One region of the Paraburkholderia sp. JHI869 genome, then DNA from elsewhere that is predicted to be linked to it. Evidence: predicted binding sites of a transcription regulator. Region 1 holds the regulator's gene; the other holds the start of a gene.
What was found. The regulator LexA, encoded in region 1, represses DNA repair genes until DNA is damaged. The targets are predictions, from matches to a motif close to ACTGTATNNNNATACAGT.
Positions count from the first base shown of each region.

Region 2: a site for LexA is predicted at 4,094-4,111, ahead of VSR72_RS30890 (PA0069 family radical SAM protein). Genes of this name have one in related genera too.

Region 1 is NZ_JAYMSC010000003.1:117,036-123,999, forward strand. It holds gene VSR72_RS06950 (sulfate ABC transporter ATP-binding protein) at 1-489, opposite strand, end outside; gene cysW (sulfate ABC transporter permease subunit CysW) at 492-1,472, opposite strand; gene cysT (sulfate ABC transporter permease subunit CysT) at 1,469-2,368, opposite strand; gene VSR72_RS06965 (sulfate ABC transporter substrate-binding protein) at 2,494-3,552, opposite strand; gene lexA (transcriptional repressor LexA) at 3,845-4,495, shown strand; gene VSR72_RS06975 (hypothetical protein) at 4,550-4,927, shown strand; gene VSR72_RS06980 (DUF2939 domain-containing protein) at 5,035-5,718, shown strand; gene VSR72_RS06985 (universal stress protein) at 5,790-6,260, opposite strand; gene nodI (nodulation factor ABC transporter ATP-binding protein NodI) at 6,582-6,964, shown strand, end outside.
Region 2 is NZ_JAYMSC010000023.1:93,812-100,775, reverse strand. It holds gene rimM (ribosome maturation factor RimM) at 1-535, opposite strand, end outside; gene rpsP (30S ribosomal protein S16) at 633-896, opposite strand; gene VSR72_RS30900 (PQQ-dependent sugar dehydrogenase) at 1,206-2,282, shown strand; gene VSR72_RS30895 (NINE protein) at 2,417-2,890, shown strand; gene VSR72_RS30890 (PA0069 family radical SAM protein) at 2,907-4,055, opposite strand; gene VSR72_RS30885 (Lrp/AsnC ligand binding domain-containing protein) at 4,158-4,646, opposite strand; gene VSR72_RS30880 (D-amino acid dehydrogenase) at 4,823-6,109, shown strand; gene VSR72_RS30875 (acyl-CoA dehydrogenase) at 6,190-6,964, opposite strand, start outside.

The DNA of each region.
Region 1 (6,964 bases):
CGGCTCGTCGAGCAGCAGCACCTTCGGCTCCACGGCGAGCGCACGCGCGAGCGCGATGCGCTGACGCTGGCCGCCCGAAAGCTCGGACGGAAAGCGTTGCGCGAGCCAGTCGAGCTGCACGAGCTTGAGCAGCTCATGCACCTTCTCGCGAATCACGGCCTCCGAGGGCCGCTCGCTGCGCGGCTTCACGCGCAGGCCGAACGCCACGTTCTCGAACACCGTCATGTGACGGAACAGTGCGTAATGCTGGAACACGAAGCCCACCTGACGCTCGCGCGCACCCACCTCGCCCACGTCCTGGCCTTGCAGCACGACCTGGCCCGCGTCCGCGTATTCGAGGCCCGCGATCACGCGCAGGAGCGTGGTCTTGCCACAACCGGAAGGTCCGAGCAGCGCAACCAGTTCGCCCGGCGGAAAGTCGAGCGACACGTTGTCGAGGGCGGTGAAGTCGCCGAAGCGCTTTTGCAGATTGCTGACGGTGATGCCCATGGTTACTGCTCCCCCACTTGAATCGGTTGGCGCACGGCGCGCGTCGTTGCGTGTTGCGCTGCGCGTTGTGTAACTTGTTGCGCGGCCGCGGGCTGCGGGCCGGCGTAGGCGGGAATGTCATCCGCGCCGCGCAGTTGCGCCGAAAGGCGGCGCTCCGCGAGCAGTTTCAGGCCAAGCGTGACGAGCGCGAGCAACGCGAGCAGCGATGCCACGGCAAACGCCGCCGCGAAGTTGTACTCGTTGTAAAGGATCTCGACGTGCAGCGGCATCGTGTCGGTCTGGCCGCGAATATGGCCCGACACCACCGAAACCGCGCCGAACTCGCCCATCGCGCGCGCATTGCAAAGAATCACGCCGTACAGCAGGCCCCAGCGGATATTGGGCAGCGTCACGCGGCGGAACATCTGCCAGCCCGAGGCGCCCAGCACATGCGCCGCCTCTTCTTCGTCGTTGCCTTGCGCCTGCATCAGCGGAATCAGTTCGCGCGCGACGAACGGGAACGTCACGAAGATCGTGGCGAGTACGATGCCCGGCACAGCGAAGATGATCTGCACGTTATGGTCTTCGAGCCACGGCCCGAGCCAGCCCTGCGCACCGAACAACAGCACGTAGATGAGACCCGAAATCACGGGCGAAACCGAAAACGGCAGGTCGATCAGCGTGGTGAGCAGCGCCTTGCCGCGAAACTCGAACTTGGCGATCGCCCATGAAGCCGCGAGACCGAACGCCAGGTTCAACGGCACCGCGATCGCCGCGGTGATGAGCGTGAGCTTGATCGCGGAGAGCGCATCAGGATCGACGAGCGACGTGAAGTAGAACCCGATGCCCTTCGAAAGCGCCTGCCAGAACACGGCGACGAGCGGCACTACCAAAAAGAGCGCGAGAAACGCGAGCGCGATGCCGGTCAGCAGCCAGCGCACCCAGGCCGCTTCGGTCACAGGATCTGGCCGGCGTGTGCTTCGTTGTTGCGGCAGCGCACTCATTGCACACCTCCCGCGACGGTTGCGCCCACAACGGCATTCGGCGCGCTGCCGGCCGAGACGCCGCGGCTCGTGCGGCGTTGCAAATACCATTGCAGCGAATTGATGAGAAGCAGCATGACGAACGAAACGCAGAGCATCATCACGGCGAGCGCCGTCGCGCCGGCGTAATCGTATTGTTCGAGCTTCGTGATGATGAGGAGCGACGTGATTTCCGACTTCATCGGCACGTTGCCTGCGATGAAGATGACCGAGCCGTACTCGCCCAGCGCGCGCGCGAACGCGAGCGCGAAACCGGTGATCAGCGCCGGCAGCACCGCGGGCAGCACGACGCGGCGAAACGTGAGCCAGCGCGAAGCGCCGAGGCAGGCTGCGGCCTCCTCCTGCTCACGCTCGAAGTCTTCGAGCACCGGCTGCACCGTGCGCACGACGAACGGCAAGCCGATGAAGGTCAGCGCCACGAGCACGCCAAGCGGCGTGAACGCGATCTTCAGCCCGAGCGGCTGCAGGAACTGGCCGATCCAGCCGTTGCCCGCATACACGGCGGCGAGCGAGATGCCTGCCACGGAAGTCGGCAGCGCGAACGGCAGATCGACCAGCGCATCGATCACCCGTTTGAACGGGAACGTATAGCGCACGAGCACCCACGCGAGCAGGAAGCCGAATACCGCATTCATCAGCGCCGCGCCGAGCGCAGCGGTGAACGTGAGCCGGTACGACGCGATCACGCGCGGCGACCACACAGCGCGCACGAACTGGCTCCAGTCGAGCGTCGCCGTCTTGAGGAAAGTGGCGGCAAGCGGAATGAGCACCACGAGGCTCAGGTAAGCCACCGTGATGCCTAGCGTCAAGCCGAATCCAGGCAGCGCACTGGGCTTGCGCAATCGAAACGTTGTCATGCTCATCGTCCAGACATGGGTTGCGCGCTGGGTTCCCAGGCGGCGCGGAAAAGCGCGCCCGTGGGCGCGCTTCGTTGTTATGCGGCCGTGTCGTTATCGACTTCTGACCGGTGCTGCATGACGGCTTACTGCGGCTGATAGATCGAATCGAACACGCCGCCATCCGCGAAATGCGTCTTCTGCGCGTTGGTCCAGCCGCCGAACGTGTCGTCGACCGTGTACAGCTTCAGCTTCGGAAACTTCGCCGTGAGCGCCGCCGGCACCTTGTCCGAACGCGGACGGTAGAAGTTCTTCGCAGCGATCTCCTGGCCCTCTTCGCTATAGAGGAACTGCAGGTAGGCCTCGGCCTCCTTGCGCGTGCCCTTCTTGTCGACGACCTTGTCCACCACGGCAACCGGCGGCTCGGCCAGAATGCTCACCGAAGGCACCACGATCTCGAACTTCTCCGGGCCGAATTCCTTGAGCGAGAGGAATGCTTCGTTCTCCCATGCAATCAGCACATCGCCAATGCCACGCTGCACGAAGCTCGTCGTCGCGCCTCGCGCGCCCGAGTCGAGCACGCCGGCGTTCTTGTAGAGCTTCGAGACGAAGTCCTTCGCCTTCTGCTCGTTGCCGCCCGGCTGGTGCAGCGCATACGCCCACGCCGCGAGATAGTTCCAGCGCGCGCCGCCCGAGGTCTTCGGATTCGGCGTGACGATCGAGACGCCCGGCTTGGTCAGATCGTCCCAGTCCTTGATGTGCTTGGGATTGCCCTTGCGCACGAGAAACACGATGGTCGACGTGTACGGCGAAGCGTTGTCGGGCAGACGCTTTTGCCAGTCCTTCGCGACGATGCCCTTGTTGGCGAGCGCGTCGATGTCCCATGCCAGCGCGAGCGTCACGACGTCGGCTTGCAGGCCGTCGAGCACCGAGCGCGCCTGTGCGCCCGAGCCGCCATGCGACTGCTTGATGGTGAGCGTTTCGCCCGTCTTGCCCTTCCACTGCTTGATGAAGGCCTCATTGATGTCCTGGTACAGCTCGCGCGTCGGATCGTAGGAGACGTTGAGCAGCGATGTATCCGCGTGAGCGGCTACAGGCGCCATTGCCGCCACTGCCGTGACGCCGACGAGCGGCGCAACGCCGATAACCAGTTTTGCCGCCAGTGTTTTCAGCCAGCCCGCGCGCCCCGTATGTGTCGTGCTCATCTATCTGTTCTCCGTTTTCGTGTGTGCTCGTTTGCGCTGAGTGATGAATTGCAGCTAACGATGGAGGCCAGTCTAGCGATCTGCTTACATTATTAAAAATGATGTTTTTTCATTTTTTAATACGCAAAAGTGGTAAGGGCAGAGGAAGTCGCCGCTGGAGCGCGGTTTCGTCCGCACAAACACGGGAAAGCGGCGTGATAGCAACGCTCAATTGATGAACTTCAAGTAACACTTGAAAAGTGGCGAGTACTGTATAAAAATACAGTTACCTGTTCAAACATACAGTGGCGCCATGACCAAACTCACCGCACGACAGCAGCAGGTTTTCGATCTGGTTCGCCGGGCCATCGAGCGCACGGGCTTCCCGCCCACGCGCGCCGAGATCGCGGCGGAACTCGGCTTCAGCTCGGCCAACTCCGCGGAGGAGCATCTGCGCGCGCTGGCGCGCAAGGGCGTGATCGAACTGGCTGCGGGCGCCTCGCGCGGCATCCGCCTCATGCCGGGGCCCGACGACCTGCCGCACCAGTTCACGCTCCCGCACCCGAGCATCATGCAGCTCTCGCTGCCGCTCGTTGGCCGCGTCGCGGCGGGTAGCCCGATCCTCGCGCAAGAGCACATCTCGCAGAACTACATGTGCGACCCGGCGCTCTTCTCGAGCCGCCCCGACTACCTCTTGAAGGTGCGTGGCCTTTCCATGCGCGACGCCGGCATTCTCGACGGCGACTTGCTCGCCGTGCAGAAGAAGGCCGAAGCGAAAGACGGGCAAATCATCGTGGCGCGCCTTGGCGACGACGTCACCGTGAAGCGCCTGAAGCGCCGTCCGAATGGGCTCGAACTGATCGCCGAGAACCCCGATTACGACAATATCTTTGTCGAGGCCGGCAGCGCGGAATTCGCGCTGGAAGGCATTGCGGTCGGCCTGATCCGCCCCACCGAATTCTAAGAAATCCGTCCGCGCGCAGTTCGCACATCGTTTGCGCACAACCTGGAGAGAGTCATGGAACGCCTTGCCCGCTTGCTGCCCTTCCGCCAATTCGGCCGTCTTCGCCACCTCCGTGGCATCGCTTCGTGCGCAGTGCGCGAAGTGCGCGATTCGGCCGCCGCACTGAGCGGCTCGCTCTTCGAAGACTCGCCTGAGATGGTGGCGGCCAGCACGGCCGACTTGCCTGTGTTGCCCTCGGCACAGCCGGCATTTGCGCGCGTTTCGCTCAACAGCACGCTCAACACCGAACAGCCCATGCGCCGTGCGCCCGTGCGCGTCTACCAGGGTCCTTCGCGGCTGATTCTCGTCGGCACGGTTGACGCGGTGTGCAGAGCGATCGACCGCTGCATCGCCGAGCAACAGAGCGACCTGCCTGCAGCGCTGGCGAAGTAAGCACGAGTTGAACCAAAGCGCGGCTCAAATGTGAGAAGAGGTTACGGTCGGGATCGTTTGGCCCGGTTTGCGGTCAACACCGTGTTTGAACGACTTAGCCTATGCCGATGAAGGAATCTCTCTCGACCCCGCGTAAGACCCAAGGCTGGAAGAAGCCCGTCGCGATCACGGTTGCGGTCGCCATGGTGGTTGCCGCGCTTGGCTACGCGTATGCGTCGCCCTATATCGCGGTCAAGCACATGAAAGCCGCCGCTGACGCCCGCGACGCCGTCGCGCTCAACGAGTACGTCGATTACCCAGCGCTGCGTTTGAGCCTCAAGCAGCAGGTTGGCGACGAACTGCATCGGCGCGTCGAGGGGCAGCACAGCAGTAATCCGCTGCTGATCCTCGGCGCCGTGATTGGCGCGGCATTGATCGGTCCGCTCGTGGATGCTTACGCGACACCGGAAGGTGTGGCCGCACTGCTCAGTGGCATGCCGCCGACGGGCAAACCCGGCGACCGGCCGCACGCGCCGCCGCCAGCGGAATCCGGCGCGCAATCGACGCAATCGGCGCAATCCACCCAATCGGCACCGGCGCCCGCCTCGCCGCCCGGCCCTGCAGCATCGGGCAATCCCGCGCCCGAGGCACGGCCGGTTGCCACAGCCGGCTATCGCGGCCTCAACGAATTCGCGCTCACGTGGGACCGCAGCGATACGGGCGAGCACTATGCCGCCATCCTGCAGCGTCACGGGCTGTTTTCGTGGAAACTCTCGGCTGTCGAACTAAACGAAGGAAACGTCTCGAACTGAGACAAATTTGAAGTGAAAGCGGAAACAGGCCGGTTCGTGCGAGCCGGCCTGCTGGATCCGTGCTTGACCCACTAAGCGGCAGCTTGTTGCTGCTTGTCGTCAGCCGCCGACGAACACGCCACCAGAATGCTGCACGACACGCGGTCGAGCAGCGGCGTGTTGCCCGCGCCCATCCACCAGCGCGAAAGTCCCGTGCGGCAGCGGTGCCCCACCACCACGAGGTCGGCATTGAGTTCGTTGGCCAGATTCGCGATTTCGTCGATCGGATGACCGAACGCGAAGTGCCCCTGGGCGCGCACGCCGCGCTCGGTCAGCCAGTCCACGCCTTCCTGAAGGATTTCGCGCGCCGTTTCCTCAAAGCGGCCGCAGGCCACATCGGTCAGCAGGCCGGCGCTCTGGGCGATCGTCGAACGCATGTCGACTACCGAGAGCAGATGCGTTTCGGCCTGTAGATCGAGCGCAAGATCGGCACCGCAACGCAGTGCCTTGCGGCCTTCGCGCGAGCCGTCGTAACAGAGCAGAATTTTTTTATAGCTCGCCATGATCGCTTCTCCCCGCCCGCGTGATTTGCAGGCTGTGCGATTCTCATGATGGTGCGCCGCAATTCCACACGCAAGGGCTGGAAAACGCCAGGTGTGCATCGAATTACGCCAGATACGTTTTCCACTGCGATCGCGTCTTGCGCAATGTTGAATGCTTGCCGCGACATGTATTCCACTCGCCCGACGTCAACCGGCTTCGAAGCGGCGCCCGACCCGCCAGGCGGCAATGCACTAAAATGGGCCGCCTTGTTTCGCGCGATTTGTCGTTCGATGCTTCGTTCGATTCGCGCGACACCCGTTCGACTCACGTTCAACTGGTCCATGCCCGCACCCGCCATCGAATTCGAGCAGGTCATCAAACATTACGGAGACAGGACGGTCGTCAATGGCCTGTCGTTCGACGTCCTCCCCGGCGAATGCTTCGGGCTGCTCGGCCCGAACGGCGCGGGAAAAACCACGACGCTGCGCATGCTGCTCGGCATCGTTTCGCCCGATGCGGGGCGCATCAGCCTGTGCGGCGAACCGGTGCCGGCGCGCGCACGCCACGCACGCCAGCGCGTGGGGGTCGTGCCGCAGTTCGACAATCTCGACCCCGACTTTACCGTCCGCGAGAACCTGCTCGTGTTCGGCCGATACTTCGGCTTGTCCGCTCGCGAAACGCGCGACCTCGTCGCGCCGCTGCTCGAATTCGCGCGCCTCGAGAG
Region 2 (6,964 bases), on a different contig from region 1:
CGAGGCCGATCAGGTCGACCCAGTAATATTCGTCGGCTGCAGGCGCCGGGAACTCGGCCCGGCTCACGTACACGCGCGCACCGCGCAACAGCAGCGCGGCATCGCGGTCGGCCAAACCCGAAAGCTGGCCAACGACGCTGTCACCATGAACCTTGGCGCTCACGCGCACCGCGGAATGACGCTCGCGATGCCCCTGACCCTCGCGGCCCTTGAGGAGCCACCAGCGTTTAGCGGAAAGCAGTGCACTGCCGTCCTGCGCGTGCGGCGCGATCTTCAGCCAGCCTTTGAGGCCATAGGCGTCGATCACGGCGCCGACTTCAACAGCGTCGGCCGGCCAGCTCGCTTCGGTTTCGGCGTGCAAGCTCTCGCTTGCAGGTGCAGCTTTCGCAGCGCTCTCGCGCGCAGGCTTGCGCACGAACGCACCAAACGACGGCGCGCCGCGGCTCGCAGCCTTGCTGGTCGCAGCAGTTTCGGGCGCCCCGCTTTCCGACGCGTCGTTCGCCTTTACGGCAGATTTAGCGTCATGCGCGGACATCGACACCCCTTGCGACCAGCTTGATATCGCACACGCAGCTCATGCAGCGCGTACGCGGGTAAAACACGGACAACAGACTGAAAAGACGCTTAAAGACTTAAGCAGCCGGCGCAGCGGCGGCGGTCTTTTGCGCTTCCTTCACGAGGCGCTCGACTGCCGGCGACATTTGCGCGCCGTTTTCCTTCCAGTACGTCACGCGATCTTGAGCGATACGCAGCGTTTCACCCTTGGTAGCGACCGGGTTGTAGAAGCCCACGCGCTCGATGAAACGGCCGTCGCGACGATTGCGCGAGTCGGTTGCGACGATGTTGTAGAACGGGCGCTTCTTCGAGCCGCCGCGTGCCAGACGGATGATGACCATACTAAAATCCTTGAAAACCGGGGGTTCGGGACTACTGAAACATGCGATTATAGCCCGAAACTGAAGGCATAACAAACACTTAACGGGAAATTGCACGCCGGCGCTGAGAAAGCGACAGGACACAGCGGTCAAACTGCGGCTCATGCCCACGACGGGCGGGCCCTGGAGCGAATTGTGGCGACTTTCAGACAACTCGTGCAATGGCTGCGCCGCGGCATAGGTGGCCGCGTGGGTAACTGCTCCCTTTTTCTGGCGTTTCGCGCTTCAGCCAGACGCGTCGCGGCGGCGTGGCTCGCCTTCACCACCGCCCTGCTCGCGGCGCCGCTCGCCCACGCGGCGCTTCCCATCGAGCGCATCAAACTGCCGCCGGGATTCCACATCGAGGTGCTTTCCGCCAACGTGCCCGGCGCGCGCGAAATGACGCTGTCAGGAAACGGCACTCTCTATGTAGGCAGTATGGGCGGCGACGTCTATGCGCTCGAACTCAAGGACGGCAAGGCTGAAAAGCGCCATATCGTGGCCTCCGGACTGACGATGCCGGTGGGCGTGGCCTGGCGCAACGGCGCGCTGTACGTCTCGGCGGTGTCGTCGATCGTGCGCCTCGACGACATCGACCGTCATCTCGACGATCCACCCAAAGCCGTAGTCGTCACCGGTTCGCTGCCGACCGAGCGCCATCACGGCTGGAAGTTCATCGCTTTCGGGCCCGACGGCAAGCTCTACGTGCCGCAAGGCGCGCCGTGCAACGTCTGCCTGCCGGCCAGCGACCCGCAGCGCGTGCATTTCGCGATGATCGGCCGCATGGACCCCGACGGCTCGCACTACGAGACCATCGCGCGCGGCGTGCGCAACACGGTCGGCTTCGCCTGGCATCCGCAGACGCACGAACTCTGGTTCACCGACAACGGCCGAGACATGCTCGGCGACGACATCCCCGACGACAAGCTCAACCGCCTCACGCACACCGGCGAGGACTTCGGCTTTCCGTATTGTCACGGCGGCAATGTCGCCGACCCCGAGTTCGGCGCAGGCCATCCGTGCAGCGGCTTTACGCCCCCGGTTCTCAAACTCGGCGCGCACGTCGCGTCGCTCGGCATGCGCTTCTACACCGGTTCCATGTTCCCGGCCGACTACAAGAACAGCATTTTCATCGCCGAGCACGGCTCATGGAACCGCAGCAAGAAGGTCGGCTATCGCGTGGTGCGCGTGAGCGCCAACCCCGAAGGCACGAACGCACGGCAGGAAGTATTCGCGCAGGGCTGGCTCAACGCCGACGAGACCCAGTGGGGCCGCCCGGCCGACGTGCTGCCGCTGCCCGACGGCTCGCTCCTCATCAGCGACGACTATGCGGGCGCGATTTATCGCGTGACTTACGTCAGGCCCTGAGCCTCGGGCATGGTGCCGGGCATAAGCGTGCGCTTGTGCTGCAAGCCTGGCGCGCGGCATACAATGCCCGGCGGCCCGTGTGCGATGACGTGATGCGCCCATGACGGCCGAACGACCACGTTTCGCCCGAGCCCATGCCCAACGACAAGAACCCCGCACGCTTTCGCTCCAAGACGCTCACCGCCGCCCTCGCCTTCCTGTTTGGCAGCCTCGGCGCACACCGCTTCTATCTGTACGGCCCGCGCGACGTGTGGGGCTGGGCGCATCTGCTCGGCACGCTCATCGGCATTCCGGGCGTGATGCTGCTCGTTGCAACCGAACGCGCCTCGATTCCGGGCTGGGTGCTCGCCGTGATCGGTGCGGCGTCGGTCATCTCGGCGTTTCTGGCGGCGATCGTCTACGGGCTGCGCCCCGACGCCAGATGGGACGCGCAGTTCAACGCCGCGTTCGTTGAGAAGGGCCGCACGAGCCGCTCGGGCTGGACGGTGATCTTCGTCGTGATCTTCTCGCTGCTGATCGGCGCGTTCCTGCTGATGACAGGACTCGCGCTCTCGTTCCAGACGTACTTCGAGTCTCAGGTCGAGGCCGCGAAGGCCATCTCGCAGTAAATCCCGCAGTAACAGTTCAGAACAGGTCGAGTTGCGGCTTCTCGCGTACCGTCTTCGACTGCACGAACGCCGACATGTCGAGAATGCCGTGGCGGCGCTCATTGAGGCCGAGGTGCTTCACGGCATTGTGAAAGCGCTGCTTGAGCAGGTCGGCCCAAAGCCCCGTGCCCTTCATGCGCTGCGAAAACGCCGACTCGTAGTCCTTGCCGCCGCGCATGTCGCGCACGCGGCTCATCACACGCTCCGCGCGCTGCGGGAAGTGCGCCGCCAGCCAGTCCTGGAAGAGCGGCGCGACCTCCCACGGCAGGCGCAGCACGATATAGCTCGCACTCGTTGCGCCGGCCTCGGCGCAGGCTTCGAGCACGCGCTCCATGTCGGGCTCGGTCACGAAAGGGATCACGGGCGCGATGCTCACGCCCACCGGCACGCCCGCTTCTGCCAAGGTGCGGATGGTGCGCAGCCGGCGCGCAGGCGTGGCCGCGCGCGGTTCGAGCGATCGCGCGATATCGGCGTCGAGCGTGGTGATTGTAATGGCCGCCATGAACTGCTTGCGTGCGGCCATCGGCGCGAGCAGGTCGAGATCGCGCTCGATCAACGACGACTTCGTGATGGCCGCGAACGGATGCTGGCGCTCGGCCAGCACCTCCACCACGCGCCGCGTGATGCGCATGTCGCGCTCCGCCGGCTGCCAGGCGTCGGTGTTCACACCCAGCGCGATCGGCTCGGGCTCGTATGACGGCTTCGCAATCTCGCGCGCGAGCAGTTCCGCGGCATTCACCTTCGCGTAGATACGGCTTTCGAAATCGAGCCCCGGCGAGAGGCCGAGATAGCTGTGCGTGGGCCGCGCGAAGCAATAGATGCAGCCGTGCTCGCAGCCGCGATAGGGATTGAGAGAGACGTTGAACGGAATGTCCGGCGACTGGTTGCGCGTGAGGATGCTTTTCGCGCGCTCTTCGAAGACTTCGGTGCGTAGCCTGGGCTCGCCGGTTTCATCGCCATGGCCCTCCTCGCCTTCGCCCGCCTGTTGCCAACCGTCGTCGAACGCTTCGCGCTGATCGACTTCGTAGCGCCCTTGCAGGTTCGTGACCGCACCGCGCCCCTTGCGCGCCGTGGGCGGCGCGACGGGATACCACGTGTCGGGATCGGGGTGATGGGAGTCGGTCACGGCGAGAGCGGAATGGACATGAAAAAACGCGGCTCAGTACTGTATAAATATACAGTACTGAGCCGCGTTGTCGAGTCCTAAAAACGGGGCACTTTCAGCCGCTCATTCACCCACAGCGATGGTCAGCGTCTCCTTGATCTCTTCCATCACCACGTAGCTCTTGGACTGCACCGCGCCGGGCAGTTGCAAAAGGATGTCGCCGAGCAGCTTGCGGTAGTCGGCCATCTCGCCAATGCGCGCCTTGATCAGATAGTCGAAGTCGCCCGAGACGAGATGACACTCCAGCACTTCGGGAATCTTCTGCACCTCGCGCCGGAACTGGTCGAACATGTTGCCGCTCTTGTGGTCGAGCGTGATCTCCACGAACACGAGCAGCGCCGCGCCCAGCACCGAGGGATTCACGCGCGCGAAGTAGCCCGTGATGACGCCGTCGCGCTCCATGCGCTTCACCCGCTCGATGCACGGCGTGACCGAGAGCCCGACCTGCTCCGCGAGGTCTTTCATGGCCATGCGGCCGTCTTCCTGGAGCAGTTTCAGGATGCGGTGATCGAGCCGGTCGAGCGCGCGGACCGGTTGGCGCTGCGTTCTCATGATTTCTTTCCGAAAATCTGAAAAATACGATAACAAAACCTAGCCATACAACAATAGCATAGCTACAAATACTGGCTACACCCGAATTTTCATGCCTTCCACCCTATCGGTGCCAAAACACCGCTTCCTGGGCACCGGCAACGCGGCGTAGCTCAACGAATCTATATGGAGCAGCTATGCGAGTCGTCGTGTTGGGCAGTGGTGTGGTCGGTGTGGCCAGCGCCTGGTATCTCGCCCGCGCGGGCCACGAAGTCACGGTGATCGACCGCGAGGCCGGTCCCGCACTCGAAACCAGTTTTGCCAACGCCGGCCAGATCTCGCCGGGCTACGCCGCGCCGTGGGCAGCACCAGGCGTCCCGCTCAAGGCAATCAAGTGGATGTTCGAGAAGCACGCGCCGCTCGCCATTCGCCTCGACGGCACGAAATTCCAGCTGCAGTGGATGTGGCAGATGCTGCAGAACTGCACGGCCGAACGCTATGCGCTCAACAAAGGCCGCATGGTGCGCCTCGCCGAATACAGCCGCGACTGTCTGCAAGCGCTGCGCGCCGACACGGGCATTCAGTACGAAGGCCGCACGGGCGGCACGCTCCAGGTGTTCCGTACGCAGCAGCAGTTCGAAGGCGCGGCGAAGGACATCGCCGTTCTGAAGGACGCGAACGTTCCGTACGAACTCCTCACCGCAGCCGAACTCGGCCGCGCCGAACCCGCGCTCGCCGCGGTGTCGGGCAAGCTCACGGGCGGCCTGCGTCTGCCCGGCGATGAAACCGGCGACTGCCAGATGTTCACCACGCGCCTCGCCGCGATGGCCGAACAACTGGGCGTGAAGTTCCGCTACAACACGCCGATCGACGGCCTTGCCATGCAGGGCGACCGTATCGCGGGCGTGCAATGCGGCAGCGAACTCGTGCGCGCGGATTCGTTCGTGGTCGCGCTCGGCTCGTTCTCGACGAAGATGCTCGATGGCCTCGTGAAGATTCCGGTCTATCCGCTCAAGGGCTATTCGATCACCGCGCCGATCGTGAACGCGAGCGCCGCGCCGGTGTCGACCGTGCTCGACGAAACCTACAAGATCGCGATCACGCGCTTCGACGACCGCATCCGCGTAGGCGGCATGGCCGAGATCGTCGGCTTCGACAAGACGCTCAAGCAAGCCCGTCGCGAAACGCTCGAAATGTGCGTGAACGACCTGTTCCCGGGCGGCGGCGACACGACGAAGGCCACGTTCTGGACCGGCCTGCGCCCGATGACGCCGGACGGCACGCCGGTCGTCGGCCGTACGCCGATCTCGAACCTGTTCCTGAACACGGGTCACGGCACGCTCGGCTGGACGATGTCGTGCGGTTCGGGCCAGTTGCTCGCCGACCTGATCTCGGGCAAGCAACCGGCCATCCGCGCCGACGATCTTTCGGTCCATCGCTATCTCGGCGACACGCAGGGCTCGCATCGCCCGGCATACGCCTGATGCGCGCACGCCTCACAGCCTAAACGAACACGGCGCCTCCAGGGCGCCGTGTTTCATTTCTCGCGCAGGTTAGTGCGGCATCAGAACTGATCCTCCGTCAGCGCCAGCACACCCTCGCTGCCGTTCGCGCTGACAATCGCCGCTTCGAGTGCCACCGCCTGCGGCAAGACGTGTTGCGCAAAGAACTGCGCAGTGGCGATCTTCGCGCCATGGAACTTCGGATCGGCCTGCATGAGACGCTGCGAGGCGAGCATGGCGCGCGCCATCTGCCAGCCGCCCAGCACGATGCCCGCCAACTTCAGATAAGGCACGCTGCCCGCGAACACCGCGTTCGGATCGCTCTTCGCCTTCGCGAGCACAAAGTCCACGGCCGACGCCAGCGCCTCGCTACCGAGCGCGAGATGCTTGCGCATCGACTCGAACGCCGCGCCTTGTTGCCCGGCTAGCGCGTCGACGGTCTGCGCGATATCGGCGAGCAGTGCCTTTGCCGCTGTGCCGCCGTCGCGCAGCGTCTTGCGCCCGATGAGGTCGTTCGCCTGGATCGCCGTCGTCCCCTCGTAGATCGGCAAAATGCGCGCGTCACGATAAAACTGTGCCGCGCCCGTCTCCTCGATGAACCCCATGCCGCCATGCACCTGGACGCCCAGGCTCGTCACTTCAAGCGCGAGTTCCGTGCTCCAGCCCTTCACGATCGGCACGAGGTATTCGTAGCGCGCCTGATGCCGTGCGCGCGCCGCCTCGTCGGGGTCGCCATTCGCGCGGTCGCTCTCGCCCGCCGCCACGTAGGCGAGCGCACGCGCGGCTTCGGTGAGCGCGCGCATCGTCGCGAGCATACGGCGCACGTCGGGGTGATGG